2 linked regions of the Desulfocurvus vexinensis DSM 17965 genome follow. The protein of the gene in region 1 interacts with the protein of each later gene in a pairwise test. Links are inferred from orthologs where the notes say so. Each region holds a gene or a part of one and is shown in the gene's direction. Other genes may lie near its edges. The genes, in order: G495_RS0116515 and lhgO.

Evidence for each region.
Region 2: the proteins of G495_RS0116515 (region 1) and lhgO interact in binary tests that used the Escherichia coli proteins (3 or more experiments, as listed by UniProt). The link is inferred for Desulfocurvus vexinensis DSM 17965 from one-to-one orthologs.

Annotation. Positions count from the first base shown.
Region 1 is NZ_KI912583.1:92,892-108,035, forward strand. Bases 5,927-8,687 are described here. They hold G495_RS0116515 (peptidylprolyl isomerase), read left to right. Parts: upstream 5,927-7,042; coding sequence 7,043-7,333; downstream 7,334-8,687. Other genes in these bases: G495_RS0116510 (Tim44 domain-containing protein), read right to left, coding at 5,981-6,850; G495_RS0116520 (TRAP transporter large permease), read right to left, coding at 7,417-8,687. Outside these bases: acs (acetate--CoA ligase), read left to right, coding at 1-1,154; G495_RS19945 (ABC transporter substrate-binding protein), read left to right, coding at 1,297-2,433; G495_RS20720 (sensor histidine kinase), read left to right, coding at 2,430-4,643; G495_RS20725 (radical SAM protein), read right to left, coding at 4,776-5,834; more of G495_RS0116520, read right to left, coding at 8,688-8,817; G495_RS19960 (TRAP transporter small permease), read right to left, coding at 8,814-9,404; G495_RS0116530 (TRAP transporter substrate-binding protein), read right to left, coding at 9,417-10,415; G495_RS20730 (diguanylate cyclase), read right to left, coding at 11,109-13,511; G495_RS20735 (glycosyltransferase family 2 protein), read left to right, coding at 13,816-15,144. UniProt on the Escherichia coli protein: PPIases accelerate the folding of proteins. It prefers amino acid residues with hydrophobic side chains like leucine and phenylalanine in the P1 position of the peptides substrates.
Region 2 is NZ_JAEX01000007.1:47,181-62,475, forward strand. What follows is about bases 1-2,912. They hold lhgO (L-2-hydroxyglutarate oxidase), read left to right. Parts: upstream 1-815; coding sequence 816-2,009; downstream 2,010-2,912. Other genes in these bases: G495_RS0108045 (OmpH family outer membrane protein), read right to left, coding at 79-633; G495_RS0108055 (TAXI family TRAP transporter solute-binding subunit), read right to left, coding at 2,172-2,912. Also shown: more of G495_RS0108055, read right to left, coding at 2,913-3,152; G495_RS0108060 (STAS domain-containing protein), read left to right, coding at 3,500-3,829; G495_RS0108065 (ATP-binding protein), read left to right, coding at 3,836-4,243; G495_RS18260 (TraR/DksA family transcriptional regulator), read right to left, coding at 4,517-4,849; G495_RS0108075 (methyl-accepting chemotaxis protein), read right to left, coding at 5,000-6,847; glnD ([protein-PII] uridylyltransferase), read right to left, coding at 6,995-9,637; G495_RS0108085 (P-II family nitrogen regulator), read right to left, coding at 9,750-10,088; G495_RS0108090 (ammonium transporter), read right to left, coding at 10,165-11,373; gpt (xanthine phosphoribosyltransferase), read left to right, coding at 11,707-12,210; G495_RS0108100 (BMP family ABC transporter substrate-binding protein), read left to right, coding at 12,312-13,469; G495_RS0108105 (ABC transporter permease), read left to right, coding at 13,476-14,555; G495_RS0108110 (ABC transporter permease), read left to right, coding at 14,557-15,295. UniProt on the Escherichia coli protein: Catalyzes the dehydrogenation of L-2-hydroxyglutarate (L2HG) to alpha-ketoglutarate and couples to the respiratory chain by feeding electrons from the reaction into the membrane quinone pool.

The DNA of each region.
Region 1 (15,144 bases):
AGGCCACGGACCCGCTGTTCCTGCTCTACTCCTCGGGGGCCACGGGCAAGCCCAAGGGCATCGTGCACGCCCACGGCGGCTACATGGTCGGCATCGCCCGCACCCTGGACTGGGTCTTCGACATCAAGCCCACGGACATCTTCTGGTGCACCGCCGACGCGGGCTGGATCACCGGGCACAGCTACGTCATCTACGGCCCGCTGGTGGCGGGTACGACCACGGTGATGTACGAGGGCCACCCCCTCTACCCCCAGGCCGACCGGCTGTGGGACGTGGTGGCCCGCTTCGGCGTGACCATCCTGTACACCTCGCCGACCCTGGTGCGCATGCTCATGCGCTTTGGCGTGCAGTACCCGCGCAAGAAGGACCTCAGCACCCTGCGCCTGCTGGGCAGCGTGGGCGAGCCCATGAACCCCGAGGCCTGGGTCTGGCTCTACAAGTACATCGGCCGCTCGGAGTGCCCAATCATGGACACCTGGTGGCAGACCGAGACGGGCATGTTCATGATCAGCCCGCTGCCCATCTCGCTGCTCAAGCCCGGCTCGGTGAACAAGCCCCTGCCGGGCATCGAGGCCGACGTGGTGGACGCCCACGGCAACCCCGTGCCCCCGGGCAAGGGCGGGTTCCTGGTGCTCAAGCGGCCCTGGCCGGCCATGATGACCACCATCTACAAGGACCCCGAGCGCTACAAGAAATCCTACTGGGAGAAGATCCCCGGCGTGTACTACGCGGGCGACGTGGCCCGGCGCGACGAGGACGGCTACTACTGGATCCAGGGCCGCGCCGACGACGTGATGAACATCGCCGGGCACCGCATCGGCACCGCCGAGGTGGAAAGCGCCCTGGTGGCCCACCGCTGCGTGGCCGAGGCCGCCGTCATCGGCATCCCCGACAAGATCAAGGGCGAGGTGGCCAAAGCCTTTTTGGTGCTGCACGACGGCTGGCAGAAGGAATTCGAGACCGCCGAGGACCTTGTGGCCGCCCTGCGTGCCCACGTCCGGCGCGAGCTGGGGCCCGTGGCCGTGGTCAAGTCCATCGAGTTCCGCGAATCGCTGCCGCACACCAGAAGCGGCAAGATCATGCGCCGCATCCTGCGCGCCGAAGAGCTGGGCCAGGACGCAGGCGACACCTCCGCCTTGGAGGACCCGGACTGAGCCCGGGCCGGACCCGGGCGGACACCAGCCGGACAAACCCGGCCCGGACGACATTGCCCGTTTGCCATTGCCGCCGCTTGTGCTAGCCTGGGGCTGATGGCCCTGGATCACCGGGCCTTCCACCGCAGCCGGAGGCCCGCCCATGCGCCACGCCCGCACCGCCGCCAGGATCCTTTCCGCGATCCTGCTGTGTGTCGCCCTGGCGACATGCGGCGAGCCCGAGCCCCTGCGCGTGGGCTTCGCCGGACCCCTGGAGGGCCGCTTCTCCGACTTGGGCGTGCAGGGCCGCAACGGCCTGACCATGGCCCTGGAGGACATCAACGCCGCAGGCGGCGTGCTGGGCCGCCCGCTCCTGCTGCTGGCCCGCGACGATGGCCCGACCCCCGAAACGGCCCAGGCCGCCGTGCTGGACCTGGCCAAGGAGGGCGTGGCCGCCATCGTCGGCCCCATGACCAGCGTGCAGACCCTGGCCGCCCTGCCCGTGGCCGAAGAGGCCGGGGTGCCGCTGCTCTCGCCCACCACCTCCACGCCCCTGCTCTCGGGCAAAAAGGACGGCTTCTTCCGCGTCATCCCCGCCTCGACCACCTGGGCCCGCGCCATGGCCCGATACTGCCTGGAGCAGGACGGCCTGCGCGCCGTGGTCACCATCACCGACCTGGACAACGAACCCTACGCCGCACCCTACACCGCAGCCTTCGCCGAGCGCTTCACCGCCGGAGGCGGCACGGTGCTGGCCGACCTGCGGGTCCACTCCTCCCAGGCCGGGGACTGGGAGGACGCCGCCCGCCAGCTGCGCGCCCTGGGCGCCCCGGCGGTGCACGCCACCACCTCGGCCCGCGACCTGGCCGCCCTGGCCCGCCAGCTCCGCCACCAGGGCCAGACCCTGCGCATCTACAGCTCCATGTGGGCCTGCACCAGCGAGCTGCTCCAGGCCGGGGGCAAGGCCGCCGAGGGCATCCTGTTCGCCGTCAGCCACAGCGCGGACACCCCCCGGCCCGAGTTCCAGCGCTTCGTCGCGCGCTACCGCGAACGCTTCGGCTGGGAGCCCAATTTCGCCGCCGCCTTCGGCTACGAATGCGGCCTGGTGCTGGCCGCGGCCCTGCGCGGCGCGGGCGGCGACCCCGCCCGGCTGCCCGCCGCCCTGGCGGGGCTGACCGAGCTGCCCGGCATCGTCGCTCCCCTGCGCCTCGACGAGTTCGGCGACGTGCAGCGCCCCGCGTTCATCGTGGCCGTGGCCGGGCGCGAGTTCACAACCATCGCCACCGTCGCCGAGCCATGAACGCCCCGTCCCTCAACGCCATCATCCACCGCAAGCTCCTGGTGCTGGTCCTGGCTCCGAGCCTGGTCTTCACCCTGGTGCTGGGCTCGGCCATCGCCTACCGCCAGTACACCGGGCTCGTCGAACGCAACGCCATGCTGACCCAGTCCCTGGCGCGCTATGTGGCGGCCTACATGGACGACACCCGCCACGCCCTGCGCCACGCTTCGCTGGACGTCCCCGCCGCTTCCGAGCGGGCGCTCACCGCCGAGCTGGCCAACCTCTATGCCTCATTCCCGCATTTCGAGCGCCTGCTGTGGCTCAACCAGGACGGCGACATCACCGCGGCCTACCCCTCGGGCATGGTCGGGCAGGACTTCCCCTTCCTGTTCAACCCGGCGGGCGAGGGCCAGGGCATCTCCCGGCCCGTCTACGCCCCCGGCGCCGGAGGCCTAACCATCTACCTCGCCCACCCCGCCCGGGGCGGCTGGAGCATCGTCGCCGAGCTGAGCCTGGAGGCCCTGCGCGCGCACCTCAACGACTTCGCCCCGCCCGGCGAGGCCACCCGGCTGCTGCTCACCGACGCCCACGGCAACCTCATCGTGCATCCCGACGACACCCAGGTCCGCCAGCAGACCAATGTCGGCGGCTGGGAGCTGTTTTCCAGGCTGGGCGACCAGGAGCGACTGGCCGCCGTGTTCCGCCAGGAGGGCGTCCTGCACGCCGGGGCCGTGGAGGTGCTGCCCGAGCTGGGCTGGCGCCTGGCCCTGTTCACCCCCCTGGGCGAGATTCTCGTGCCGGTGTCGCGCACCGTGGCCGGGCTGATCGTCTTCCTGCTGGCCTTTTTCACCATCATCGCCGCCAGCTTCCGCTACGAGCTGCACCGCCGCGTGGTGGCCCCGCTGTCGGCCTTCGCGGGCACCCTGCAACACGCCGCACGCGGCGACTACCGCGACTCGGCCATCGCCGGGCCCGACACCTTCGCCGAGCTGGGCGTCATGGAGCGCGAGTTCACCTCCATGGCCGCCATGATCGCCGGGCGCGAGCGCGACCTGCGCCACAGCCGTGCGCACCTGGGCAGCATCGTCGATTCCCTGGCCAGCGCCGTGCTCGCCGTGGACGCCCAGGCCCGTGTCACGCTCATGAACGCGGGCGCCGCCCGGCTGTGCGGCCTGGACCCCGCGCAGGCCCGGGGCCAGGACGCCTACCGGCTCTTCCCCATCCTGCAGGGCGCGCGCAAGCACCTGAGTGCCGCGCTGACCATGGGCCGCGCGGGCAAGCTGGAGCACCAGCCGGGGCCCAGCGACGCGCGCAGCGCCTTCTACGACCTAGCCTTCGCCCCCCTGTCCGGCGAGGGCGACGGCGGCGCCGTCATCCGCATCGAGGATGTGACCACCCGCGTCCAGCTCGAAGAGATCATGATCCAGACCGAGAAGATGATGAGCGTGGGCGGGCTGGCCGCGGGCATGGCCCACGAGATCAACAACCCCCTGGGCGGCATCCTGCAAAGCGCCCAGAACATCCGTCGCCGCACCAGCCCCGAGCTGCCCGCCAACCGCGAGGCCGCCGCCGCCCTGGGCACGAGCATGGACACCATCCAGGCCTACATGCGCGAGCGCGGCGTCCTGCGCATGCTCGACGGCATCAGCGAATCGGGCCAGCGCGCGGCGGCCATCGTCGCCAACATGCTCAACTTCAGCCGCCGCAGCTCCTCGCGCCACGTCCCCACCGACCTGCACGCCCTCATCGAACGCGTGCTGGCCCTGGCCGCCAGCGACTACGACCTGAAAAAGCGCTACGATTTCCGCAAGATCCACATCCAGCGCACCTTCGACCCCGCCCTGCCCCAGGTGCCCTGCACGCCCACGGAGATCGAGCAGGTGCTGCTCAACGTCTTCAAGAACGCCGCCCAGGCCATGAGCGGCATGCGGCCGCCCCCCGCACGGCCCACCCTGACCGTCACCACCCGCGCCGAGGCGGGCTACGCCGAGATCCGCATCCGCGACAACGGCCCGGGCATCGGCCCGGAAAACCGCAAGCGCATCTTCGAGCCCTTCTTCACCACCAAGGCCCCGGGCGAAGGCACGGGCCTGGGGCTGTCCGTGTCCTACTTCATCATCACCAACAACCACAAAGGCTCCTTCACCCTGGACTCCGAGCCCGGCCACGGCGCCGAATTCATCATCCGCCTGCCTGTGGGCACGGCGCCGCCCGCGCAGCGGGCCGGCTGAGGCCGCCCGGCCCGGCAAGGCCCGCAGGCCAGGGGACGCGCGCCTTCTGGCGCCTCGGCGTAAGGGCCTGGGCCCGGAGGGAACGGAACAGGGGCAAAAGAAGATGCAAGGGGCAGAGGCCGTGCCGTTGCGTCAGCTCTCCAGGGGCCGCACCTCGCCGCGTTGCGGGCAGTTCGCGCACTGCGGCGGCCACAAGGGCTCCTGCGCCTGGGGGTCGAACAAGGCCCGGAAACGGGCGTAGGGTTCGCTGTGCCAGATGTCGGTCAGGGAGTCGCGGCGCAGGTCGCCAAAGACCATGGGCCGGACGGCGGGCAACGCTGCGGGCCCGGTCCCCTCTCCTTCGCCCGCCAGGACGGGGCAGCAGGAGACACAGGGCGTGACCTGGCCCTGCACCCCCACCACGCAGGCCGTCTCGGGGTTCTCCGTGCAGGGCAGCCCCGTCACGCGGCGCAGGCGCGAGGCCCAGAAGACCTCCAGCCCCAGGGCCGCGCCGCGCTCGGCCAGCGCCTGATACGCCGCCTCACCCCCGTCCAGCCCCAGGCGGCGTGGATCCTGGGCCAAGCCGGGCATTTCCGGCGTCGCCACCGGGGACAGTTCGCTGACCATGATCTTGGTGGCGCCCATGTCGCGGGCCAGCTCCGGGAGCAAGGCCAGATCCTGCGGGCCGTCCGCCACGTTCAGGTAGGCCAAGTGCACCTCGGGGCGAGGCTTACCCAGGCGCGCCTTCAGCTCGGCCAGGCGACCCAGCCGCTGCGCGAGCCGTTCCATGCTCGTCCCGGCCCGCAGGGCGTCGTTGGCCTGCGGGCTGGTGCCCGCGAGGCTGACCCCCAGCACGTCCACCTCCAGCTCGACGAGGCGCAGCAGGCTGGCGTCATCCAGGGCGATGCCGTTGGTGGTGGTGCTCACGGCCAGGCCCCTGGCCTTGCACAGCCGGACCATTTCGAAAAACTGCGGGTGCAGCAGGGGTTCGCCCCAGCCTTGCAGGTGCGCCTGCCTGGTCTGGCCAAGGCAGCGCAGCAACTCGCGGAAGAGTTCGAGCGGCATGTCCCGGCTGGACCAGCGCGGCCCCAGGGCCGTGCGCGGGCAATAGCCGCAGCGCGCGTTGCAGCGGGTGGTGATCTCCACCTGCACCCAGGCCAGTTCCGGCGCGCCAAGCCGGTCCAGCAGCCGCTTCACCCAATGCCAGGCCATGCGCCCCCCTCTTTTGGCGGATGCTTCCCGGGTAGCGACTGCGCCACGCCCTGTCAATGGCCCGCTCCGGAGCCTGGGCCAAGCACAGCAGGCGGCGCAGGGGCTGCCCCGCGCCGCCTGCCGGAAATACCGGAGCGCCGCCCCGGCTACTGCTCGAGCTGCTGGATGCCGTCGAGCAGCCACATGCCGCCGGACACGTCGTCCTGGCGGCGGAAATGCCAGACCTCGCGGACCTGGGCGGTGGTGCCGCCCTGGTTTTCGCGCAGCAGGGCGTCGAAGTACACGGTGGCCAGGGTGGCCGGGCCCTCGGCGCGGGCTTCGAGCAGCCGGGCATCGACCATCAGCACCTCGGTGCGCGAGGGGCCGGGGTCGGCCTGGGCCTGGGCGCCGATTTCCGAGAACACAGCGTCGGTGGTGAACTGGCGGATGTCGTCCAGGTCGCGGGCGTCCCACGAGGTTTGCAGGCGGCCATAGGCGGCCTTGGCGCCCTGCAGGAACTCAGCCTCGTCGAAGCCCGGGGGAGTGCTGACCTCGGGCCGGGCATCGGCGGCGCTGGCCAGCCCGCCCCAGGCCGCGCCGGGCCCAGCGTCGCGGGTCATGGGGCCGGAGGGCGGCCCGCCGTAGCCCATGCCCGCCCCGGCGGGCTGGGCCATGGGCCTGCGCCCGCGCAGCAGGCGGAAGAGCAGGAACAACACTCCGCCGATGAGCAGGATGTCGAGCATCCCGCCCCCGGCAAAGGGCTGGCCGAAGAACAGCGAGCCCAGCAGGGTGCCGGCCAGCAGGCCGCCGAGCATGCCGCCCATGGCGCCCATGCCCGGGCGGGCCGGGGCGCCCATCTGCTGCTGCCCGGTCTGGCGCTGGGTCGGCGCGGGCTTGGAATAGTTCTGGTTGAAGGATTTGTTGCCGCCAAAGGACTTGCCGCCGCCAAAGCGGGCTGCGTCGGCGGGGCTTGCGTCCACGGCGCATACGGCCAGGGCCAGGAGGGCAACTGCAAAAAATTGCACAATGATTCTCATCGCTTCTCCGTGACTTCAAGGGATTGGGAGCATAGCCGTACCGTGCGCCGCAGCGTCTGTCAAGAAAAGTCGGACCGGGCGGGCGGGCCCGGCCTTGCCAAGGACGGCCCCTTGTGCGACCCTGCCCCTCCCGCCGTGGCCCCGTCCGGGCCGGGCGTCCAAATCACCGCGCAAACGCAAGGAGATCCCCCCATGCTGACCTGTACCGCCAAGCACATCCTGGTGCCCACGGAAGAAGCCTGCCTGGAGCTGAAGCAGAAGATCGAGGCCGGGGCCGAGTTCGAGGCCATGGCCCGCGAGCATTCCAAGTGCCCTTCGGGCCGCCAGGGCGGTGACCTGGGCACCTTCCGCCCCGGGATGATGGTCGAGGCATTCGACAAGGTCTGTTTCACCGAGGCGGTGGGCACGGTCCACGGCCCGGTGCGCACCCAGTTCGGCTACCACCTGATCCTGATCACCAGCCGCGAGGGCAAGGCCGAATAGCCGCGCCCGCCCCCTGCGCGCAACGAAAGGCCCCCGCCGGAACGCTCCGGCGGGGGCCTTGGTTTCGGGTGGGGCCGCCCGGGCTACTTGTAGCCGCGCATCTTGTCGATGTAGTCGGGCAGGGTCAGGGATATCTCCGGGATGTAGGTGACCAGCACCAGGAAGACCAGCAGGACCATGAGCCAGGGCAGCGCCGCGCGCAGCACCCAGGTCAGCGGTTTGCCGGTGATACCCGAGGTCACGAACAGGTTCAGGCCCACCGGTGGCGTGATCATGCCGATCTCCATGTTCACGACCATGATGATGCCCAGGTGGGTGCCGTCGATGCCCAGCTGCTGCGAGATGGGGAACAGGATGGGCGCCATGATCAGCAGGATGGCCGACGGCTCCATGAAGTTGCCCGCGATGAGCAGCAGGATGTTGACGACAATGAGGAACCCCCAGGAGGGCAGGTTCCAGTGCACGATGAGCTCGGCGATGTGGTGCGGGATGCGCTCGGTGGTCAGCACGTGGGCGAAGAGCATGGCGTTGCCGATGATGAACAGCAGCATGATGGACACCTTGGAGGCGTCCAGCACGACCTTGCGCACCTCGGGGTGGTAGAGGCTCCTGGGGAAGGCCAGGAGCATGCCGCCCACGTTGCGCAGGGCCGCCGCCCCCAGGCTCTCGCCGGACGTGCGCCAGGGCACGCCCTTGAGCGGGCCCATGTCGCGGTAGATGAACACCGCCACCACATAGGCGTACACCGCCGACAGGGCCGCCGCCTCGGTGGGGCTGGCCACGCCGAGGTAGATGGACCCGAGCACGATGAAGATCAGGAACAGCCCGCCCGAGGCCGAGATGAACGAGAGCAGCAGCGCCCGCACGCCCGGCCAGGGCTGGGCGGGCAGATTCTTCACCCGCGCCACCACGTAGATCACGGCCATGAGCATAAGGCCCATCATCAGCCCGGGCACGACACCGGCCATGAACAGCCGCGCGGCGGACTCTTCGGTGGCCGCCGCGTAGACGAGCATGACGATGGACGGCGGGATGAGGATGCCCAGGGTGCCCGCGTTGCAGATGACGCCCGCAGCCATGGACTCCGGATACCCGGAGCGGACCATGCCCGCGATGACGATGCTGCCGATGGCCGCCACGGTGGCGGGCGAGGAGCCCGACACGGCGGCGAAGAGCATGCAGGCCAGCACCGAGGCCATGGCCAGGCCGCCCCGGATGGAGCCCACGCAGTCCACCGCAAAACGGATCAGCCGGTTGGCCACCCCGCCCGTGGACAGGAAGGACGAGGAGAGGATGAAGAACGGAATGGCCAACAGGGTGTAGTGTTCGCCCAGGTTGGCCATGAGCTTCAGGGAGACGGACGCCAGCGAATCGTTGGAGAAGAACAGGATGGTCGAGATGCTCGCCAGGCCCAGGCCCATGGCGATGGGCATGCCCGAGAGCAGGCACAGGAAGAGGATGAGGAACAGGGCGACGGTGGTCATGGCCTGGGCACCTCCCCGCCGTCAGGCGTGGCACCGGGAGCAGTTGCACCCCCGGCGCCGCGCTTGACGTACATCTTGATGCCCTCTTTGGCCTCGTCGGGCAGCTTGAAGCCGTCGGCCTTGCCCGTGACCACACGCACCAGCAGCTCGAGCAGCCGCGCGAACAGCATCACGTAGCCGATGAACAGGATGCTGTGGGCCATCCAGCGCGGGACGGGGATATCCTGCAACTCGATGCCGATGGCGTACATCTTGGCGAGATAGGCCCAGGCGCCGATCATCACCAGGACGCAGTAGCACATGGCACCCAGCACGGCCAGGGTGCTGATCACCCGGCGCGCCGCCGGGGGCTGGACGCGCAAGAACGCGTCCACCCCGATGTGCGAGCCGACCTTGATGCCGTAGGACGCCCCGAAGAGCACCATCCACGCGCCCAGGTGCAGGGTCAGCTCCGTTCCCCAGAGCAGGCCCGTGTTGAACCCGTAGCGCAGGATGACCTCGACGAAGACTTCCAGGGTCATGGCCGCGAGCAGCAGGGAGATGACCCCCTCCTCGAAGCGGTTGAGAATCATGCGTATGGTGGCCATGGACCGGTCCGGCTACTTCTTGTTGGAGGCAACGGCGGCCTCCAGCATTTCGGTGCCGATGTCGCCCTCGAACTGCTTCCACACCGGCTTCATGGCCTCGACCCACTGCTCACGCTCGGCGTCGGTCAGCTCGATGATCTCGGTGCGGCCCGACTCGGCGATCTTCTGCTTGTCCTCGATGGACTTGGCGTCGGAGACGACGTTGTTGTGCACGATGGCTTCGTCGATGCACTCCTTGAGCACGGTGCGCACGTCTTCGGGCAGACTGTTCCAGAATTCGGCGGAGGTCACCAGCATGTAGTCCAGCACGCCGTGGTCGGTCTCGGTGATATAGGGCTGCACCTCGTAGAACTTCTTGGAATAGATGTTCGACCAGGAGTTCTCCTGCCCGTCGATGGCCTTGGTCTGCAGCAGAGTGAAGACCTCGGAGAAGGGCGCCTTGAGGGGCACGGCGTCCAGGACCTCGAACTGCGCGGCCAGAACGTCGGACTGCATGATGCGGAACTTGCGGCCCTTGGCGTCGGCAGGCACGCGCAGGGGCATGTTGGAGCTGATCTGCTTGAGGCCGTTGTGCAGGTAGCCCAGGCCGACGAGGCCCTTGTCGGCCATGGAGTTCAGCAGCTCCTGGCCCTGGGGGCCCTGCTGGAAGCGGTCGATGGCTTCCATGTCGCGGAACAGGAAGGGCAGGTCGTAGATCTGCAGCCGCTTGGTGAACTTCTCGAACTTGGACAGGGCCGGGGCCGCCAGCTGCACGTCGCCCAGCAGCATGGCCGAGAGCACCTTGTCGTCGTCGAAGAGCTGGGAGTTGGGGAACACTTCCACCACGACCTTCCCGGCCAGGCGCTCATCCACAAGCTCCTTGAGCTTGATGGCCATCTGGCCCTTGGGCGTGTTTTCGGCAACGACGTGGGAATACTTGATGACGATGGGCCCGGCCTGGGCCGCGCCCGCCAGGGCGATCACGAACGCCATGACGAAGCAGGCAACCAGCACTTTGCGCAGCAGTTCCATGAGTACAGTCCTCCAAGGTAGGGGTATTCAACCAGCTTTTTCGTCTTAGGGGAGTCCGCAATGGACTGCAACGTTCGTTACTGATTTCACGCAATAGCCAGCCCTGGCCACGTTGAACTAAAAATCAATTATATTTCATCAAGATAAGCCAAAAAATCCTGGCCGGGCCTTTGACCTCCCCAAGGCTGGTCCAGACCGATTATTTTCGTAATAAAATTTAGCTATTCAAGGTCCTTAAAGTGTTTTTTCGCCTTCGCACCTTCCAAGACGAAAAACAACGCTCTGGGCCGCCCGGAGGGCTGCCGCGCTCCGCCCCGGGAGACCCTGGCCCCTTCTGCCCACTGGCGGAAACCGAAGAGTTTTTGTGCCGCCAGGCCTGCCCCTGGCCAAAGGAAAGCCCAAGACGAAAAGATTATCATACTGGAATAAAAGGGTATTACCTTGGAAGCACCGGAAGCCTTCCGGCGCAGCCCCAGGGCCGGGAGCCGGAACGGACCCGGACAGCCCCCGAAATCCACCCGCCCCGCCGCAGGAGGAAATCGCCGATTGTGAAAAATATATCACACGGCGGTGTCCGCAAAAAACGGCGGCACCACGGGTGCTCCCGCTGGCGCCGCCAGATCGTGCCTCCGGCCGCCCGGCGCGCGGCCCTGCGGGGCAGACATCTGCCCCCTTCGCGTCGTGAACGCGGCGCTAGTACTCCTGCTCCGTCCACATCCCCGGCGCGAAGCGCATGACCTTGTTGCGCCCGCTGCGCTTGGCCTCGTACAGGGCCACGTCGGCGAACTTGATGGCCTTGTACATGCCCGGCGCGTCCTGGGGAAACTCGGCCACGCCCACGCTGACGGTCTTGCGGATGGTCGTGCCCCCGGGCAGGCGCAGGGCCGTCTGCTCCACGGTGGCGCGGATCTTCTCGGCCACGCGCTCGGAGGTGCCGGGCTCCACGTTCTGCAGCAGCGCCAGGAACTCCTCGCCCCCGTAGCGCACCAGCAGGTCGGTCTTGCGGATGGTGGCCTGGATGATGGTCACCAGTTGCTTGAGCACCGCGTCGCCCGCCTCGTGGCCGTATTCGTCGTTGACCTGCTTGAAGTAGTCGATGTCACACATCAGCAGGCCGGTGGTGCGGTTCTCGCGGTCGGCCAAGGGCTCGAAGGTGGTGATGAACTCGTCCAGGAAGCGCCGGTTGTGGCAGCGCGTGAGCGGGTCGTGCAGGGCCTGCTCCTTGGAGAGCATCAGCAGGCGCAGCGACGAGAGCACCGGGGCGGCCTCGTCCAGATACTTGCGCAGGATGGGCAGTTGCTTACGCAGCCCCTCCCACTCACGCCGGGGCGCCAGGAAGGTGGCCACGCCGCCCACCTTGCCGCCCATGACCATGGGCAGGCAGCAGCGCACGTCCTTGTCCTGGTCGCAGTTGAAGTGCGGGCACAGCACGGGGTTGTAGAAGGAGACCACGTCCTCGGCGGTGCGACAGGCGCGGCAGGCCTCGACGTTGCGCAGCACGGCCTCGCGGCACAGGGGCTGGTCGGGCATGGTGTCGAGCACCACCTCCACCGTGCCGTCGTCGGCGCGCACCTCGTAGAGCATGAGCCGGCGCAGGTTGAAATGGTCGGCGAACACGTGCCCGAGCTGGGCGTGGACCTCCTCCTTGTCCAGCACGCCCTGCAGGTCGCGGCTGAAGAAGGTCAGCTTGGCCATCTCCTCCAGGCGGTCGGAGATCTCGTCCAGGGAGGGCATGCGCCCGGTGTGCTCCTGGCTGCGCAGCACGTAGGCCATCAGGTGCCCCACGCGGCCCAGGAAGTTGCTCCACAGGCGCATCTTGGTGTTGACCACGTTGCGCATCTCCGTCAGCTCGTCGCCCCGGCGCATGGCGTACACCGGGCAGGCCTTGCAGCTGTCGTACTTGTTGAGGAAGATGCAGGTGTCGCGCCAGCGCGGCGAAATGGCCTCGGAGCCCGTCTCCAGGTAGCAGACCAGGGACGGGTTCTGGTACACGGGGCACTCCTCGTTGTGGCAGTGCATCACGTCGAGGCAGTGCAGATGGTCCGCCTCGAAGCGCTCCCCGAAGTAGTTGGAGTGCGAGGAGATGATAATCTTCTTCAGGCGGTTGAAAAACCGCTCGATGCGCGTGACGTTGGCATAGAGCACGAACCACAGCACCAGCGCGCCGCCGATGAAGAACCAGGCGAAGAGGTTGATGCGGTTCCACTTGGACTGGCCGAGCAGCGAGGCGTTGTAGCTGACCACGACCCCCGCCGTGGGCTGGCCTTCCGAGTCGGCCAGCTCCACCAGGGTGGCGTAGACCTGGCCCTTGCGCGCCACGCCGTGGGCGCGCAGGGCCTGGGGCGCGGGCAGGTCGCGCCCGGCCCCGCCCAGGGTGGCCGTCACGGCCAGCCCCTGGTCCGGCGCGGGGGCGTCGCCGCCCTCGGGCACCACCAGGGCCAAGCCGTACTCCGGGGGCAGGATCGTCCCGGCCAGGGCCTCGCGCAGGGAAGCCAGGGCCACCACCACGCCCGCCACGCGCGACCCAGCCAGCACCGGCACGGCGGTGTAGACCACGGGCTGCCCGTGCTCCACACGCACCCCGGCCACCAGGGCCCGCTCCCGGCCCACGCGCTCCGCGACGGGGTCCACGCCCTCGCCCCGGGCATCGGCGGGCGACAGGCGGAATTCCACCGAGGCCGCGCGCAGCCCGTGGCGGATCTTGTTCTCGTAGGGCACCAGGAAGGCGCGCAGGGCGGCCTGGTCGTATTCCTCCAGGGCCCGCTGCACCGGCTGGACCTCGGCCAGGGCCAGGGCCTGGGCGTGCAGGGTGTCCTGCATCCGGCGCACCTCGCCCGTGGTCACCTCGCGCAGCAGGTGCAGCCGGTCCGCCGCCGTGCGCGCGATGTTGTCCTCCAGGATGACATGCAGGTAGCCGATGAGGATGAAGTTGCCCAGGATCAGCAGCGCCCCGGTGACGTACAGGAACCGCCCCTTGAGCGACCAGCGCCCCGGGTCCACCATGCGCAGCGCCCGCTGCACCGCAGAGCCTGCGCCCCGCCGCCTCTCGGCCTTGGGCGCGGCCTTGAGCCCGTTCGCGGCCTTGGATTCTTCCATGCCCCCCTCCCCGTGCGAAACGTTCCCCCGGGCCGACCGCCCGCTACGGCCTGCCCCTCTTTTCCTTACTCCCGGGCTATATTACGATTGTGCAAAATTTGACAACCCCTTCTTGCGCGATGGAGCGCATCCCCGGAACGCCTTGGCCCGGAAGGATTTTTCCCACATCCAGCCCCCGGGTTGCGGCCGCCGCCCCGCGCGGGCGGTATGCAGGCGCGCCGATTTGCGCTATGGCTGCCAAGGCGCCCCAGCCCGCGACCCGCAACCCAAGAGAGCCATGCCCGCCCAAGCGCCCCTCTGCCTCTTGACCCTCGCCGCCCGCGACGACCTGGCCTTTGTCCTGGCCCTGCGCCAGCGCCTGGACGAACTGGGCCTGCGCTGGACCGTGGCCTGCGGCTGCCTGGACCCCGCGGCCCTGCGCGCCCTGGGGGCCGTGTCGCACCCCGGGCTGCACGCCCTGCCCGCCACGGGCCCCCAGCCCCTGGCCGAGGCCGTGGCCGCCCTGGAGGGCGCGGCGGCGGACGCTCCCGTGCTGCTGCTCGACCCGCGCGTGATCGTGCCCGACGACCCCCGGCCCCTGCTGGCCGTGCCCTCCGGCGCCCCGGCCCTGCTCTTCGGCGGCGGCGGCGGGCCCGTGCGCGCGGCCTTCGCCCCCGGCCCCGCGGGCCGCGCGGCCCTGGAGGCCCTGGCCGCGGGGCGCCCCGTGCCCGGCGCGGCCACGGCCCCGCCCCCGGCGGCCAAGCCCTGGCTGGCCCAGCCCGGCCAGGCCGTGGACTGCACCGGGGCGCGGCTCATCATGCAACGCTTCCTCGTGCCCGAGGCCCAGGCCACGGCGCCGCTCACGCGCAACCTGCTCGCCGGGCGCCTGGCGCCCTTCGCCCGCACCGTGCTGGGCATGGCCCGCGCCCTGCGCCAGGCCGACCCCGACCACGACCCGGCCCCCGCCGCACCCGCGTGGCTCGGGCCGCACCACGCCCTGTTCGCCGCCGACGCGGCCCCGGCCCCGCTGCTGGCCATCCCACAACTGCCCCTGGTCCTGGAGGGCGTCGTGCTCTACCTGCCGCCCGGCATGCCCGGGGCGGACCAGGCCCTGACGGCCCACCGCGCCGGGCAGCCCTGGCCCGTGCGCCCCGGCGCTCCGGCGCCGGACCTGGCCCCGGCCCGGGCCGCCCTGCGCGCCGGGCGCCCGCGCCAGGCCGTGGCCGCCTTCGACGCCGCGCTGGGGGCCAACCGCCACCACCGCGAGGCCCTGCTCGGCCTGCTGGAGGCCCTGGCCGGGGCGGGCGACGATCCGGCCTGCATCGCCGCCGCCCAGCACCACCTGGACTCGTACCCCGACGACGCCGAGGTGGCCGCCCTGCTCCACGCCGCCCGGCTGCGCGACCTGGGCCGCGAGGCCGCCGCCAGCCTGCGCGACGATACCGGCTACCGCCCCGGGGACTTCCTGGTCAGCGCCCTGGTCTCCACCTACGCCTCCGAGGCCTTCATGGAGGAATGCCTGACCGACCTGCTGGCCCAGACCGTGGCCGAGCGCCTGGAGATCATCGTCATCGACGCGGCCTCGCCCGAAAACGAAGCCGCCGTGGTCCGCCGCTTCCAGCAGCGCCACCACGGCATCCGCTTCCTGCGCACG
Region 2 (15,295 bases), on another replicon or contig:
GGCGGCCCCGGCCGGAAAACGCACGACGGCCCGCGCGGCAGTGCCGCGCGGGCCGTCCGGAACCTTGTGGCGACGAGGCTACTCGGCCTTCTTCTCGCCCTCGGGCTGCGCCGCAGGGGCAGCCTCGGGGGCCGGGGCGGCCTCGGGCGCGGCGGCGGGAAGCTCCAGGTCCACGGCGGCGGCGTTCAAGGCCGCGATGATGGCGTCGGTGGCGTCGGTGGCGCCGTCGAAGGACAGCACGTTCTCCTTGTTGAGGATCACGGCCACGCCGTTCTTGGCGCGGTAGTCCTCCATCACCTTCTGGAAGGCCTCGTCCAGCTTGGTGGCGATGCGCGTCTGCTCGCCGACCATCTTCTGCTGGATCTCCTGGTAGCGCGCCTGGAACTTGGCCACGGCCTCGGCGTCGGGCTCGCTCTTTTCGCCCTGCAGGGTGCCCTGCATCTCGGTCAGCTCCTGCTGCAGGCCCTGGCCCAGGGTGCGCAGGTAGTCGCCGCCCTGGACGCAGGCTTCGCAGGTGGTGAAGACCTTGTTGGGGTCGAGCACGGCCACACCGGCGGCGCCCTTCTGCTGGCAGCCCGCCAGGGAGGCCGCAAGCACCAGCGCGGCGGCCAGGGTCACGATGACATTTTTCATCAAATGCTCCGGAAGGTTGGGGGTTGCTCCGCCCCGGGCCCCGGGGGCCGGGCGCGGGCGTGAGGGGGCCATGATTACCCCCCCTGGCCCGACAATGCAAGGCCCCGGGGCGGGCGGGGGAAATTGCCCGCCGCCCCCGCCCGTGCTATGGGCGGGGTCCATCCTGTTTCACGGAGCCGACCATGCCGAGTGCCGGAATCGTCATCTGCGGGGCGGGCGTGCTGGGCCTGACCGTCGCCAGGGAACTCGTGGCCCGGGGGGCCGACGAGATCCTGATCCTGGAGAAGGAAGAGCGCCTGGGGGCCCACGCGTCGGGCCGCAACTCCGGGGTGCTGCACGCAGGCATCTACTACGCCCCGGGCTCGGCCCGCGCCCGGACCTGCCTGGAAGGCAACCGGCTGATGCGCGCCTATTGCGCCGAGCGCGGCCTGCCCCTGGCCGGGAGCGGCAAGGTCATCGTGGCCCCGGACCCCGCCCAGCTCCCGGCCCTGGAGGAACTGCACCGCCGGGCCCTGGCCAACGGCAGCCCCGTGGCGCTCCTCGACGAGCAGGAGCTGGCCGAGCTGGAGCCCCACGCCCGGACGGCGGGCCGGGCCCTGCATTCGCCGCTCACAGCGGTGGTCGATCCGCGCGCGGTGCTGGCGCAGATCGCCCGCGAGCTGACCGCCAGCGGCAAGGTGCGCATCCTCACCGGCTGCCGGGTGGCGGGGCCGGCGGGGCCGGGCGCCCTGGCCACCTCGCAGGGACGCGTGGGCTACGCGCGGCTGCTCAACTGCGCCGGGGCCCACGCCGACACCCTGGCCCACGCCTTCGGCCTGGGGCGACGCTTCGCCATGGTGCCCTTCAAGGGCTGCTACCGCAGGCTGCGCCCCGGGCGGGCCGGGCTGGTGCGCGGCAGCATCTACCCCGTGCCCGACCCGCGCACCCCGTTCCTGGGCGTGCATTTCACGCGCGGCGTGGCGGGCGACGTGTACATCGGCCCCACGGCCACCCCGGCCCTGGGCCGCGAGAACTACGGGCTGCTGCGCGGGCTGGACGCCGAGGCCCCGCGCATCCTGTTGCGCGGCGCGCGCATGCTGCTGGGCAACGCGCAGTTCCGCGCCCTGGCCCGCGAGGAGCTGCGCAAGTACCTGCCGCGCCATTTTTTCGCCGACTGCGCACGGCTGGTGCGCGGGCTGACCCCGCAGGACCTGGAGCCCAGCCCCAAGGTGGGCATCCGCCCCCAGCTGGTGGACACGGCGACCCAGGCCATGGTCATGGATTTCCTGGTGGAAAGCGACGGGCCCACCGTCCATGTGCTCAACGCCATATCCCCGGCCTTCACCAGCTCCATGGCTTTTGCCCGGATGCTGTGCGACGGGCATTTCACGGCGTAGGCCCCGGCGGGCCGACTGTTGCGGGAATCAAGATTCGCAGGCCCCCCGGGCACCGCGAAAGGCAGGGTGGCGGGAAAATCCAGGACGCGCGGCGTCCCCACGCCTGCGGAAGCGGCCTGGTTTTTCGCTGACGCAGCAGGCCGCCGCCCTGGGGCGTCCCGGCTAGGGGATGGCCCCGATCTCGCGCAGGTAGCGCTCGGCTCCGGGGTGCAGGGGCACGGGCAGACCCACGGCGGCCCGCTCCGGCGCCATGGCCCGGGTGGCGGCGTGGATCTCGTGCAGCATGTGCAGGTTCTCGAAGATGGCCCGGGTCACGGCGTAGACCACGTCCTCGGGCAGGGAGGCCCGGCAGGCCAGGAAGTTGGGCTGGGCCACGGTCCGCACGTCGGCGTCCTGGCCGGGGTAGGTTCCGGCGGGAATCACGTAGCGGTTCCAGATGGGGTAGCGGGTGCGCAGGGTCGCAAGCTGGGCGTCGGTGAATTCGAGGATGCGCACGCCCTCGGGCCCGAGCTGGCCAAGGAGCATCCCGATGGCCGGGATGGGCGGCCCGGCGGGGGTGTTGGCCCCCGCGAGGCGGTTGTCCAGCATGGCCTGCACGGCGGGCACATAGCCCAGGTGCTCCATGGTCAGGCCGCTCGTGTCCAGGCCCAGGGCCTCCAGGATGGCCCGGCCCGAGCCCTCGGAGCCCGACTCGCGCTTGCCGATGGCAAAATGGCCGCGCAGGCCGCCCAGGTCGGCGATGGTGCCCGTGGCCGCGAAGCGCGACAGCAGCACGAAGTGCTCCACGTTCTCCCAGAGCATGGTCACGGCGCGGAAGTCCTGGAACGGCGCGCCCTGGTAGGGGCCCTCGCCGTTGTAGGCCTGCTGGCCGTACAGCCCCTGGAGCAGGGCCAGGTCGGCCCGGCCCTCGCGCAGCAGGCGCAGGTTCTCGGCGGACCCGGCGGAGCTCATGGCCCGGGCCGAGACGCCCAGCCCCCCGGCGAGCTTCACGCTGATCAGCGCGCCAAGGCCCACGCCCACGGGGTGGAAGGTGCCGTCCATGGTCGCCGTGGCAATGATCAGATCGCGGTCGTCGGCCCACGCCCGGACAGGCCCCAGGCACAGGCCGCAACAAAGGACCAGGAGCAACAGTCTCGCCGGCACGTCCACCTCCTTGCTTTCCCCGGTACTCCGGCCCGGCCCGCAAGGGCTGGCCCGGTCCAGGCAGGATACCCAAAGCCGGGGAGCCGCGCAAAGGGAAATCGGACTTTCCGGGGCGCAGGGGCGGGCCCGGGCCAGGGGCCGGAGTCAAGCGGCGCGCCCCGCCCCCTGCGCCGCATGCCTCCCCGTCCGCCCGCCCTCCGGGGCTGCCCCGTGTGCCCGCGCCCGCCGCTGGCCTGTTGTTTTTGCACCGCGACAATGATAGGGCATGACGCAGGACACACGACCGCCCCTCCCGCCGTCAGGCCAGGGCCGTTGGCGTCCCCCTCATCACAGACAAGGAGCCAAGCATGGACTGCATCACCGAGAAGAAGGGCGCTTTCCTCGTCGTCCGGGTCAATGGGCGCATGGACGCCGTCACCGCCCCCGATTTCGAGAAAATCTGCGCCGAGGCCATCGACACGGGCGAGACCGCCCTGGTGGTGGACCTGGGCGGCCTGGAATACATTTCCTCCGCCGGGCTGCGCGGCATCCTGGCCACGGCCAAGAAGCTCAAGGCCTGCCAGGGGCGCATCGCCTTCGCCAACCTCTCGGGCATGGTCCAGGAGGTGTTCGCCATCTCGGGCTTCACGGCCATGTTCTCGGTGTACAAGACCGTCGAGGAAGCGACGGGAGCCTAGGGCACCGTGGCGACCCTGCGCCTGCCCGCCGCCCTGGACCGGCTCGACCAGTACCGGGAGTTCGTGCTCGGCTGCGCCCGCGAGGCGGCCCTGCCCGCAGACCGCGAGGGCAAGCTGGAGCTGATTCTCGAAGAGCTGCTGGTCAACGTCGCCCGGTACGCCTACCCGGACGGCCAGGGCGAGGTGGAGCTCTGCTGCGGCGCCGACCCGGGCCGCTTCGTCCTGGTCATCCGCGACTGGGGCCCGCCCTTCGACCCCCTGGCGGCCTGCACGCCGGACCTGGACGCCGGGGTGGACGAACGGCCCATCGGCGGGCTGGGCATCTTCTTCGTCCGCCAGATGGCCGACGGGCTGGCCTACCGCCGCGAAGACGGGGCCAACGAGCTGACCATCCACTTCGACTTGCCCCGCTGAGGGCAGAACGCACCAAGGCCCCGGGAGCGCGCGCTCCCGGGGCCTTGTCGCGTCCATTGGCCGGGCGCGGGCAGCCGGACCGGGGCTGCGCAAACGCGGGCGGCGCGGGCTCAAAGCTGCCCTGCGCCAGCGCCCACAGGGCTGGCCGTGGGGCGCGGGCGGCCCGGGCCGGGCCCCCTCCCTGCCGCGCGGCGGCAAAGGCCACCCCGCGCGCCGCAGCGCGCCGTCCATGGCGGCCATGCCGCCGGTGCGTCCACCCGCCAGCGGCGGGCGTCAGGCGGCCACCAGTTCGCGGGCCGTCTGGCAGTCGATGCAGAACCGGGCCTGGGGCCGGGCCTTGAGCCGGGCCAGGCCGATGTACTCGCCGCAGTCCTCGCAGTAGCCGAAGCCGGGAGCCTTGAGCTTGTCCAGGGCGCGCAGGATCTCCCGCAACTCGCGGGTCTCGCGCTCGCGCAGGATCACGTTGCAGTGCACCTCGGCCAGCATGGTGGCGCAGTCGTTTTCGTCAGGGCAGCTGCGCACGGCGATGGACAGCTCGCGCCCCCCGAGGAACGAGAGCTTCTCTTCCAGATAGGTACGGATTTCCAGTTTGTCGTCGGCGGTCATGGCAATCCTCCTGGGGTTGAGTCCTGCCATGGGTAGCCGCCGCGGGTTACGAACTGATGATGGCGCGCCGACTTCCACGCGACGGCGCAAGGAAAGGGGGCGGCCCGTGCGGGCCGCCCCCTCCCCGTTCGCGCCCGGCCCCGCGCCGGGCTACAGGAAGCGGATCTCCGCCCGGGCGGTGTCCGCGCCCTTGGGGGTCACGGCAATGCGCACCTTGCGCTCGAAGAGCTTGGCGATGCCGTTCAGGATGCCCTCGAAGTAGGTGAACAGGGCGCGCTTGGAGTGGTAGTTCATGATCAGCACGTCGCCCTTGTCCTCGTAGGAGAAGCGCGGCGGGGTGATGCCCGGCTCCTCGCGGGTCAGTTCGGCGTGGGTGCGGTTCATGTTCAGGTAGAAGTCCTTGAGATCCGTGGTCTTGAAATAGCGGCGGTAGAGCTTCTTGAACTCCGTGGGCGTGTAGTAGCCGAACTCGTAGAGCACCTTGCCCGGCTCCAGACCCTTGCGCGCGGCCACGATCCCGGCCATCTGCTCCATGACCTTGTCGGGATAGCTGCGGTTGGCCAGGAAGGTCGGGCGGCCCATCTCCTCGACCATATGCTCGTAGACGGCCTCGCCGTACTGCTTGCGCACGAAGTCCTGCATCATCTTGGGCAGGATGCCGCGCATCTCGGTGGCGGACTGGGCCAGCCGGGCGCCGCCCGAGCCAAGCAGTTCCTCGAAGAGCTGTTGCAGCTCGGCGGCCAGCCCGGCCAAGTCCTTGACGGCCTTGGAGGCCGCGGCCATGCCCTCGGCGGTGTCGCTGGCCACGGCGTTGACCTCGTCGATGGCCCGGTTGATCTCCTCGGAGGCGGCGGACTGCTCCTCGGAGGCGGCGGCGATGCTCTGGGCCTGCCCGGAGCTGTCGTCCACCAGGGAGACGATCTCGCCCAGGGCCGCGCCGGATTCCCCGGCCAGCCCGGTGGCCTCCTCCACGGCGTGGGCGGCCTCCTCCATGCTCTTCTGGTTGTCCCGGGCGGCCTGCTGGATGGCCCGGATGGACGTGCCCACCTCCTGGGTGGCGTGCATGGTCTTCTCGGCCAGCTTGCGCACCTCGTCGGCCACCACGGCGAACCCGCGCCCGGCGTCGCCCGCCCGCGCGGCCTCGATGGCCGCGTTGAGCGCGAGCAGGTTCGTCTGGTCGGCGATGTCGCTGATGACGGTCATCACCTGGCCGATGGCTTCGGCCTGGGTGCCCAGGCGGCCCATGTTGCCGCGCAGCTCCTCGGACAGGGCGCTGACCTTGCCGATGGCCGCCACGGCGCGCTGGACCACGTCGGCCCCGGCCAGGGCCCGGGTGCGGGCCGAGGCCGCGCCGTCGGCAGCCGCCGAGGCGTTGCGCGCCACTTCGAGCACCGTGGCGTTCATCTCCTCCATGGCCGTGGCCGTCTCGGCCACGCGCTCCTGTTGCAGGCGCGTGCCGTGCCCGGCCTCCATGACCTGGGAGGCCAGCCCCTCGGCGGAGTAGGCCACCTGCGCGGAAATGCTGAAGGCGCGGTTGGCCGTGACGCGCAGCTTGTCCAGGGTGGCCTGGGAGCCCGCTTCGCGCTCGCGGCACTGCCCCAGATCGGCCTGCATGGCCTCCAGACGGGCCCGCAGGCCCGCGGCCTCGGCCTCGGCGGCCTGGGCGCGCCCGGCCAGGGCCTGGGCCATGGCCGCCACGGCGTCGTGCAGCGCGTCCAGGGGCGCCCCGGCGGGCCGGGGGGCGTCCAGGGTCTGGGCCCGGCCCTGGGCCACGGCCCGGGCGGCCTCGCCCAGGGCCCGGGCGGGCTCGCCCACGGCCCGGCGCACCACCAGCCCCAGGGGCAGCGCGGCCAGGGCCACCGCCGCGCCAGCGGCCAGGGACAACGCGGCCAGGGCCCCCGCGCCCTGGTCCAGCCCGAGGGCGGCCAGGGCACCGGCCCCGGCAACAAGGACGCCAGCGGCGAGACAGACGAGAAGAACGCTTCGAGACAGATGCATGCAGTGCCTTCCTTCTACAGAGCGGATGTCGTGGTGTTCCCGCGCGGCAACGAGACGGGCGCGCAGACCCTCAGCCTGCACAGGCTAGCACCGCGCGCCCCAAACATCCAGGGCCCGCAGGCGGCGGAAGAAAATTTTCCGGGTCGGTCAGCCACCGGCCAGACAGGCCAGCAGGGCGGCCTCGATGGCGCGCAGGCGCTCGTGGCCGTCGGCCTTGCCGCCTGCGGCCTCGCGCACGTAGAACACGTCGGCCACGCGGTCGCCGTAGGTGGCGATCTTGGCCATGGACACCGACAGCCCCAGGCCATGCAGGGCGGTGCCCACATCGTAGAGCAGGCCCAGGCGGTCGGCGGCGGTGATCTCGATGACGGTGTGGAAATCCGAGGCCGCGTTGTGGATGGCCACCTCGGGTTCGATTTCCAGGGACTTCGGCGCCGTAGGGGCGTTGCGCTTTTCGCGGATGCGCCAGTCCAGGTCCAGGCGCCCGCTCATGGCCCCGCGCACCGAGGCCCCCACCCGCGACCACAGGTCATCCGGGTTCAGGAATTCCGGCGGGTCGGACACGGTGAACACGTCCACCACCGTGGCGTCGCGCCAGGCGAAACACTGGGCCGAGACGATGTTCACCCCGTGCAGGGCCAGCACCCCGGCCAGGGTGGCGAACAGCCCCGGGGTGTCCATGCCCGCGATGGCCACCTCCCAGCAGCCGCTGTCGGCCAGCTCGCTGGCCTCCACGGCCACCACCCCCGTGCCGCCGCGCCCGCCGGGGCGCACGCGCTCGGCCTCGGCCACCATGCCCCGCAGGCGGCGCACCAGCCCCATATGCCGCACCACGGCCTCGGGCGTGGCCGTGAGCAGGTAGCGCTGGGGCATGAGTTCGAGCAGCTCCTCCACGGCCTGGGGCGCGAAGGCCCCCGCCGCCCGGGCGCGCACGGCCTCGCGCATGTCGCCCAGGGCGCGCACGGCGTCGGCGCTGGCCAGCCGCCCCCCGCGCAGGATGTGCAGGATCTTGGCGTACAGTTCCCACAGCAGACTGGCCGCCCACGGCTTCCAGACCCCCGGGCCCGTGGCCGTGGCGTCGGCGAAGGAGAGCAGCATGAGCATGCGCAGGCGCTGTTCGCCGCCGACCACCCCGGCGCAGGCCGCGACCACGGCCTCGTCGCCCAGGTCGCGGCGGGTGGCCGTTTCGTAGAGGGTCAGGTGTTCGCCCACCAGCACGGCCACATCGGCCACCAGCTCCGGCTCCAGGCCCCAGCGCTCCAGCAGGGCCGTGGCGATGGCCCGGCCCTTGCGGGAGTGCCCACCGCCCAGGCCCTTGCCGATGTCATGCAGCAGCGCGCCGAGCATGAGCGCCAGGCGCCGGGGCGCGGGCAGCTCGTCGCGCAGGGCGGCGAAGGCGCGGCCCGGGCCGTCCAGGGGCCCCTCCAGCAGCTCGATGGCCCGCAGGGTGTGCTGGCCCACGGGGTAGATATGGTAGGTGTCGAACTGCACCAGGTCCTGCACGCGCCCGAACTCGGGCAGCAGCGCGCCCAGGTAGCCCGTTTCCAGCATCTGGCCCAGGGCCGGGGCCGCGCCGCCCGAGGCGAGCACGTCCAGCAGGCCCTGCACCGCGCCGGGGGCGTCGCGCAGGCGCTCGCGCACCAGATGCAGGTGCCCGGAGACGAAGCCGCGTGCCTCCCAGGACAGGGGCAGCTCCGAACGCGCGCTGTAGACAAAAATGTCAGACAAGACCTGGGGCTCGCGCGGGTAGCCGCCGGGCACGTCGAAGTGCAGCTGCCCCTCGCGCTCGACCACGCCCGGGCCCAGGGTCCGCACGGGCCGGGCGCCCCGCCCGCCCCCGGCCCCGGGCAGCCCGGCCCAGAAGGCGGCGTGCAGGGCCTTGATGCCCGCCATGTCGCGGTGCAGCCGCCCCAGGAAGCGTTCCACGGCCAGGGAATCGGGCCCGTCCTCGTAGCCCAGGGCGGCGGCCACGCGCGGTTGCAGGGCCAGGTGCAGGCGGTCGTTGCGCCGCCCGCTGGCGTGGTGCAGCAGGTTGCGCACGCGCAAAAGCAGGCGCTGGGCGTCGGCCAGGAAGTGGGCCTGGGCCTCGGTGAGCCGCCCGGCGCGCAGCAGTGCGTCCAGGGTGCCCGCGCCGTGGTGCACGCGGCCCAGCCAGAGCACCTGGTGGATGTCGCGCAGGCCGCCCGCGCCCTGCTTGAGGTCGGGCTCCAGCAGGGTGCTGGAGTCGCCATGGCGCGCGAGGCGTCCGGCGTTTTGCGCCGCCAGCCAGCCGGTGAAGGCCCGGGCGCGCGGGCCATGGGCCTTGGCGGCCAGGGTGGCGCGCAGCCCGGCCAGCAGGTCCGCGTCTCCGGCCACAAGGCGGGCGTCGAGCAGCGAGGCCATGACCTCGAAATCCGTGCGCGCCAGGGCCACGCACTCCTTGACGCTGCGAAAGCCGTGGCCCAGGTCCAGCCCCAGGTCCCACAGCGGGTAGAACAGGGCCTGGGCCATGTCCAGGGCCTGGGCCGGGATGCGCCCCCGGCACAGCACGAGGATGTCGATGTCCGAGTGCAGGCACAGCTCGGAGCGCCCGTAGCCGCCCACGGCCACCAGGGCCAGCCCGCGGCCCGGGCCCGGCGCCGCGCCCCGGGGCCAGACCTCGGCCACCCGGGCCTGGAAATAGGCGTCCATGAGCGCCGAAAGCTCAAGGGTGAAGCGGCGGCCCGCGCCGCCGGAGGGAATCTGCGCCGCCAGGGCCTCGCGCCCCGCGCGCAGGGCCGAAGCGGCCCGGGAATCCGTGGCCTTGGGCATGGCCCTCCCGTGCGGGGCGTACCCCGCCGCGTGTGTCGTGAAAGGCCCCCGCGCCCGGGCGGACGCGGGGGCCACAAGTCCTGATGACGACCCGCTGACGGCGGGCCGGGGCCTAGACGGCCTCGTTCCCGGTTTCGCCGGTGCGGATGCGCACCACGTCATCGACGGTGGAGATGAATATCTTGCCGTCGCCGATCTGGTTGGTGCGCGCGGCCTTCTGCACGGCCGCCAGGGCCGGGGCCAGCATGTCGTCGGCCACGACCACCTCGATCTTGACCTTGGGTACGAAGTCCACCTGGTACTCGGCGCCGCGGTAGACCTCCTTGTGCCCGCGCTGGCGGCCAAAGCCGCGCACGTCGCTGACGGTCATGCCCTGGATGCCCAGTTCCGTCAACGCGGCCTTGACCTCGTCGAGCTTGAACGGCCTGGTGATGATCTCGATCTTCTTCATATCCGTGAACTCCTTGGATGTCCGGTATAGTCCATGACGATGTGCCCGGGCAAGGGCCGCCCGGGCCGGGCCGGGGCTAGATCTGGTAGCCCGCCTCGCTGTGCTGGCTCACGTCCAGGCCGTTCATTTCGTCCTCGTGGCTCACGCGCAGGCCCATGAGGGCGTCCACGACCTTGAAGAGCACGTAGGACACGGTGAAGCAGTAGGCCCAGGTGGCGACCACGGAAAGGAATTGGATCCAGAGCTGGCCGGGGTTGCCGGAGAGCAGGCCGCTGGCGCCGCCCACGGATTCCACGGCGAAGATGCCCGTGGCCAGGGCGCCCCAGGTGCCGCCCACGCCGTGGATGCCGACCACGTCCAGGGAGTCGTCGTAGCCCAGCTTGCTCTTGAGCATCACGCCGCCGTAGCACAGGGCGCCGCCCACGAAGCCGATGGCCAGCGCGCCCATGGGTGTCACGAAGCCCGCAGCGGGGGTGATGGCCACCAGGCCAGCCACGGCGCCCGAAGCGGCGCCCAGGGTGGTGGCCTTGCCGTGGTGCATCTTTTCCACCAGCAGCCAGCCGATGAGCGCGGCGGCGGTGGCCACGTGGGTGGTCACGAAGGCGTTGGCGGCGGCGCCGTTGGCGGCCAGGGCGCTGCCCGCGTTGAAGCCGAACCAGCCGAACCACAGGATGGCCGCGCCGGTCAGGGTCATGGGCAGGTTGTGCGGGATGATGGGCTCGGTGCCGTAGCCCTTGCGCTTGCCGATGACCAGGGCCGCAGCCAGGGCCGCCGCGCCGGAGCTCATGTGCACCACGGCGCCGCCCGCGAAGTCCAGGGCGCCCATGGCGCCCATCCAGCCGCCGCCCCAGACCCAGTGACACATGGGGCTGTAGACGAAGATGAGCCACAGGATGGAGAAGACCACGAAGGGGCCGAATTTGATGCGCTCGGCAAACGCGCCGGTGATCAGCGCGGGGGTGATGACCGCGAACATGCACTGGAAGATCATGAACAGCAGGTGGGGCAGGTTCGAGGTCGGGCCGCCGGGCTCCATGCCCACGCCAGCGAGGAAGAGGTAGTCCAGCCCGCCGATGAGCCCGCCGACATCGGTGCCGAAGGCCAGGGTGTAGCCGACCACCACCCAGACGATGGTGGCGACGCCGAGCATGGCGAAGCTGTGCATGGCCGTGCCCAGCACGTTCTTGGCCCGGGCCATGCCCGCGTAGAAGAGGGCCAGCCCCGGGGTCATGAACATGACCAGAGCGGCACAGATCAGGATGAAGGCGGTATCCGCAGCGTTCATGCGCGTCTCCTCGACATGAGTGTTGACGTGAAAGGTTGATTTGTCATTTTTTACGTTTTTGTAACCATTGCATCAGAAGTAATTCTCGTTTTTGTCAAAAAATACGATTTATTCCGCTCCCCGCATTCCCCTCCCATCCCTTTGAATTTCCTTGCTTCGTCAGCCCTGCTCCGGGCCGCCCCCCTCTGCCGGATGCACAATTCCAGCAAAAGCGGGGCCAACACGGCCCAAGGCGGCACGCCCCCGCGCGGGCCGGGCCGAAAACGCTTGCCTTGCCCGCAAAATTCCATCAAAGTCCCCTCTTCCGAAAACCAAGCGACCCCCGGCCCGGCCATGAGCAGCACCCAACACCGCTATGTGAAGACCTACCCCGTTTCCTGGGAGCAGTTGCACCGCGACGCCAAGGCCCTGGCCTGGCGCCTGGCGGAGCTCGGCCCCTGGGAGGGCGTCGTGGCCATCACCCGGGGCGGGCTGGTTCCGGCCTCGGTCATCGCGCGCGAGCTGGAGCTGCGGCGCATCGACACGGTGTCCGTGTCCAGCTACGCCTGGAAGGACCAGGGGCAGCCCGAGGTCCTCAAGCCCTGCACGGCCACCGGCGACGGCGCGGGCTGGCTGGTCATCGACGACCTGGTGGATACCGGCAGAACCTTGCGCGTCCTGCGTGAGATGCTGCCCCGGGGGCATTTCGCCACCGTCTACGCCAAGCCCCAGGGCAAGCCCCTGGTGGACACGTTCATCACCGAGGTCAGCCAGGACACCTGGATTCTCTTCCCCTGGGACGCCGAATCCCGGTTCGTGCCGCCCATCGTCAAACTGCGGGAAAACGGGGACGCGTAGTCCCCGGGTCATGGCCCCCGTCCCGGCATTCCGGCCTTGCCCCACAGGCGGCAGGTAGGATACGGGAGGGGGGAAACGTCATCATTCTTTTGGAGGAAACAATGCGCGGATTCCGGCTCATCGCCCTGATGCTGTGTCTGGCCGCCCTGCCGCTGCTCGCCGCCTGCGGCGAGGACAAGGCCGAAACCAAACCCGCCGCCCAGGCTCCCGCCGAGGCGGCCCCCGCTGCGGAGCCCCAGGCCGCTCCCGCCGCCCCCGCCCAGGGGGAGGACGCCCGCATCGGCTTCATCTACGTTTCGCCCACGGGCGACGCGGGCTGGTCCTACTCCCACGACGTGGCCCGCAAGGTCATCGCGGACATGCCCGGCGTGTCCACCTCCTTCGTGGAGTCCGTGCCCGAGGGCCCCGACGCCGAAGCCATCATCCGCGACATGGCCCAGAAGGGCTTCAAGGCCATCTTCGCCACCAGCTACGGCTACATGGATTCCATGGAAAAGGTCGCCAAGGACTTCCCGAACGTCGCCTTCATGCACTGCTCGGGCTACAAGACCGGCCCGAACATGAGCGCCTATTTCGGCCGCATGTACGAGGCGCGCTACCTCTCCGGCATGGTCGCCGGGGCCATGAGCAAGTCCGGCAAGCTGGGCTACGCCGCCGCCTTCCCCATCCCCGAGGTCATCCGCGGCATCAACGCCTTCGCCCTGGGCGCCCAGGCCGTGAACCCCGCCGCCGAAGTGCGCGTGGTCTGGACCAAGACCTGGTACGACCCCGCCAAGGAGAAGGAAGCCGCCAAGAGCCTGCTCGACGTGGGCTGCGACGTCATCGCCCAGCACCAGGACTCCCCCGGCCCGCAGGAGGCCGCCCAGGAGCGCGGCGTCTACTCCGTGGGCTACCACACCGACATGACCGCCTTCGCCCCCAAGGCGCACCTCACCGCGCCTATCTGGAACTGGGCCCCCTTCTACAAGGACGCCGTGGAGCAGATCCTCGCCGGCACCTGGAAGCACGGCTCCTACTGGCCCGGGCTGGCCGATGGCACCGTGGACCTCGCGCCCTTCGGCGAGATGGTGCCCCAGGACGTGCGTGACATGGTCCTGGCCAAGAAGCAGGAGATCATCGACGGCAAGTACAAGGTCTTCAGCGGCCCGGTGTTCGACCAGGCGGGCAAGGAGATGGTGCCCGACGGCCAGGTGGCCGCCGACGAGGCGCTGCTCGGCATGACCTGGTTCGTCAAGGGTGTCGTGGGCACCACCGAATAGGCGCCGATGTTCGGGCTCGCCGTCACAAGGAGAATGGAGCCCCCGCGCTGGGGCTCCATTTTCATTTTTCCCGCCGCCCTGGCCGTGTCGCTGGGCGTGAGCTGCCTGCTGCTCGCGGCCCAGGGCAAGGCCCCGCTCCAGGGGCTGGCCATGCTCTGGTCCGGCGCCTTCGGCGCGTGGCACGCGGTGGAAAGCACCCTGCTCAAGACCGTGCCCATCTTCCTGTGCTCCCTGGGCGTGGCCGTGACCTTCCGCATGCAGGTCTGGAACATCGGGGCCGAAGGCCAGTTCGCCCTGGGCGCCGTGGGCGCCACCTGGGCGGCGCTGACCTTTCCGGGGCTGCCCGGGGTCCTGCTGCTGCCGCTGATGTTCCTGTGCGCCGCCGCGGCGGGCGGGGCCTGGGCCGCCGTGCCCGCGTGGCTCAAGCTGCGCCTGGGCATCAACGAAATCATCACCACCTTGATGTTCAACTACATCGGCATCCTGGTCCTGGAATACCTGGTCTACGGCCCGTGGAAGGACCCGGCCAGCTTCGGCTTCCCCATGACCAGCCAGTTCGTGCCCGCCGCCGTGGTCGGCCATTTCCCCGGCACGCGTCTGCACTGGGGCCTGGCCCTGTGCGTGGTCTGCGCCGTGGGCCTGTGGGTGCTGCTCACGCGCACGCGCCTGGGCTTCGAGCTCAAGGCCAGCGGCGAGAGTCTGCGCGCCGCGCGCTACGCGCGCATGCCCTACAACACCCTGGTGCTGCTGGTCATGGCCCTGTGCGGCGCCCTGGCCGGATGGGCCGGGCTGCTGGAAGCCTCGGCGGTCACCGGGCGGCTGCAACCCAGCCTGATGGTCGGCTACGGCTTCACGGCCATCGTGGTCGCCTGGCTGGCGCGTTTGTCCCCGGCGCGCATCGCGCTGTTCTCGTTCTTCCTGGCCGCGCTGCGCGTGGGCGGCAAGAACGTGCAGCTGGAGCTGGGCGTTCCGGCGGCCTTCAGCGACATCATGGAAGGACTCATCCTGCTCACCGTGCTGGCCGGGCAGTTCTTCAACAGCTACCGCCTGCGCCCCGCCCGGGCCCGGGCGGCCAAGGAAAGCTGACATGGAACTGGCGCTGATCATCCCCCTGCTGGCGGCGGCCATCCAGTCCGGCACGCCCATCCTCTTCGCCACCCTGGGCGAGATGTTCACCGAGCGCGCCGGGGTGCTCAACCTCGGCGTGGAAGGCATGATGATCGTCGGCGCCCTGGCGGCCTTCCTCACGGCCCAGGCCACGGGCTCGCCCTGGCTGGGGCTGCTGGCGGCGGGCTGCGCGGCGGCCCTGGTGGGCGGGCTGCACGGGGTGGTCTGCCTGCACTTTCTGGGCAACCAGACGGTCTCGGGCCTGGCGCTGACCATCTTCGGCGTGGGCCTGGCCAACTACCTGGGCACGCCCTTCATCGGCCAGAGCGCCCCGGGCTTCGAGCCCTTCGCCGTGCCGGTGCTCTCGGCCATCCCCGTCCTGGGCGACGTGTTCTTCCGCCACGACGCCCTGGTCTACCTGTCCTTCGCCCTGCCCCCGCTCTTCTGGCTCTTCTGGCACCGCACCCGCCCGGGCCTGAGGCTGACCGCCGCCGGGGAATACCCCCGGGCCGCAGCCGCGGCGGGGCTGAACCCCGTGGCTCTGCGCTGGGCGGGCGTGCTGACGGGCGGCTTTCTGGTCGGCCTGGGCGGGGCCTACCTGTCCCTGGCCTACACCCACCTGTGGACCAACGGCATGACCGCCGGGCGCGGCTGGGTCGCCGTGGCCCTGGTCATCTTCGCCTTCTGGCGCCCGGGGCGGGCCATGTTCGGAGCCTACC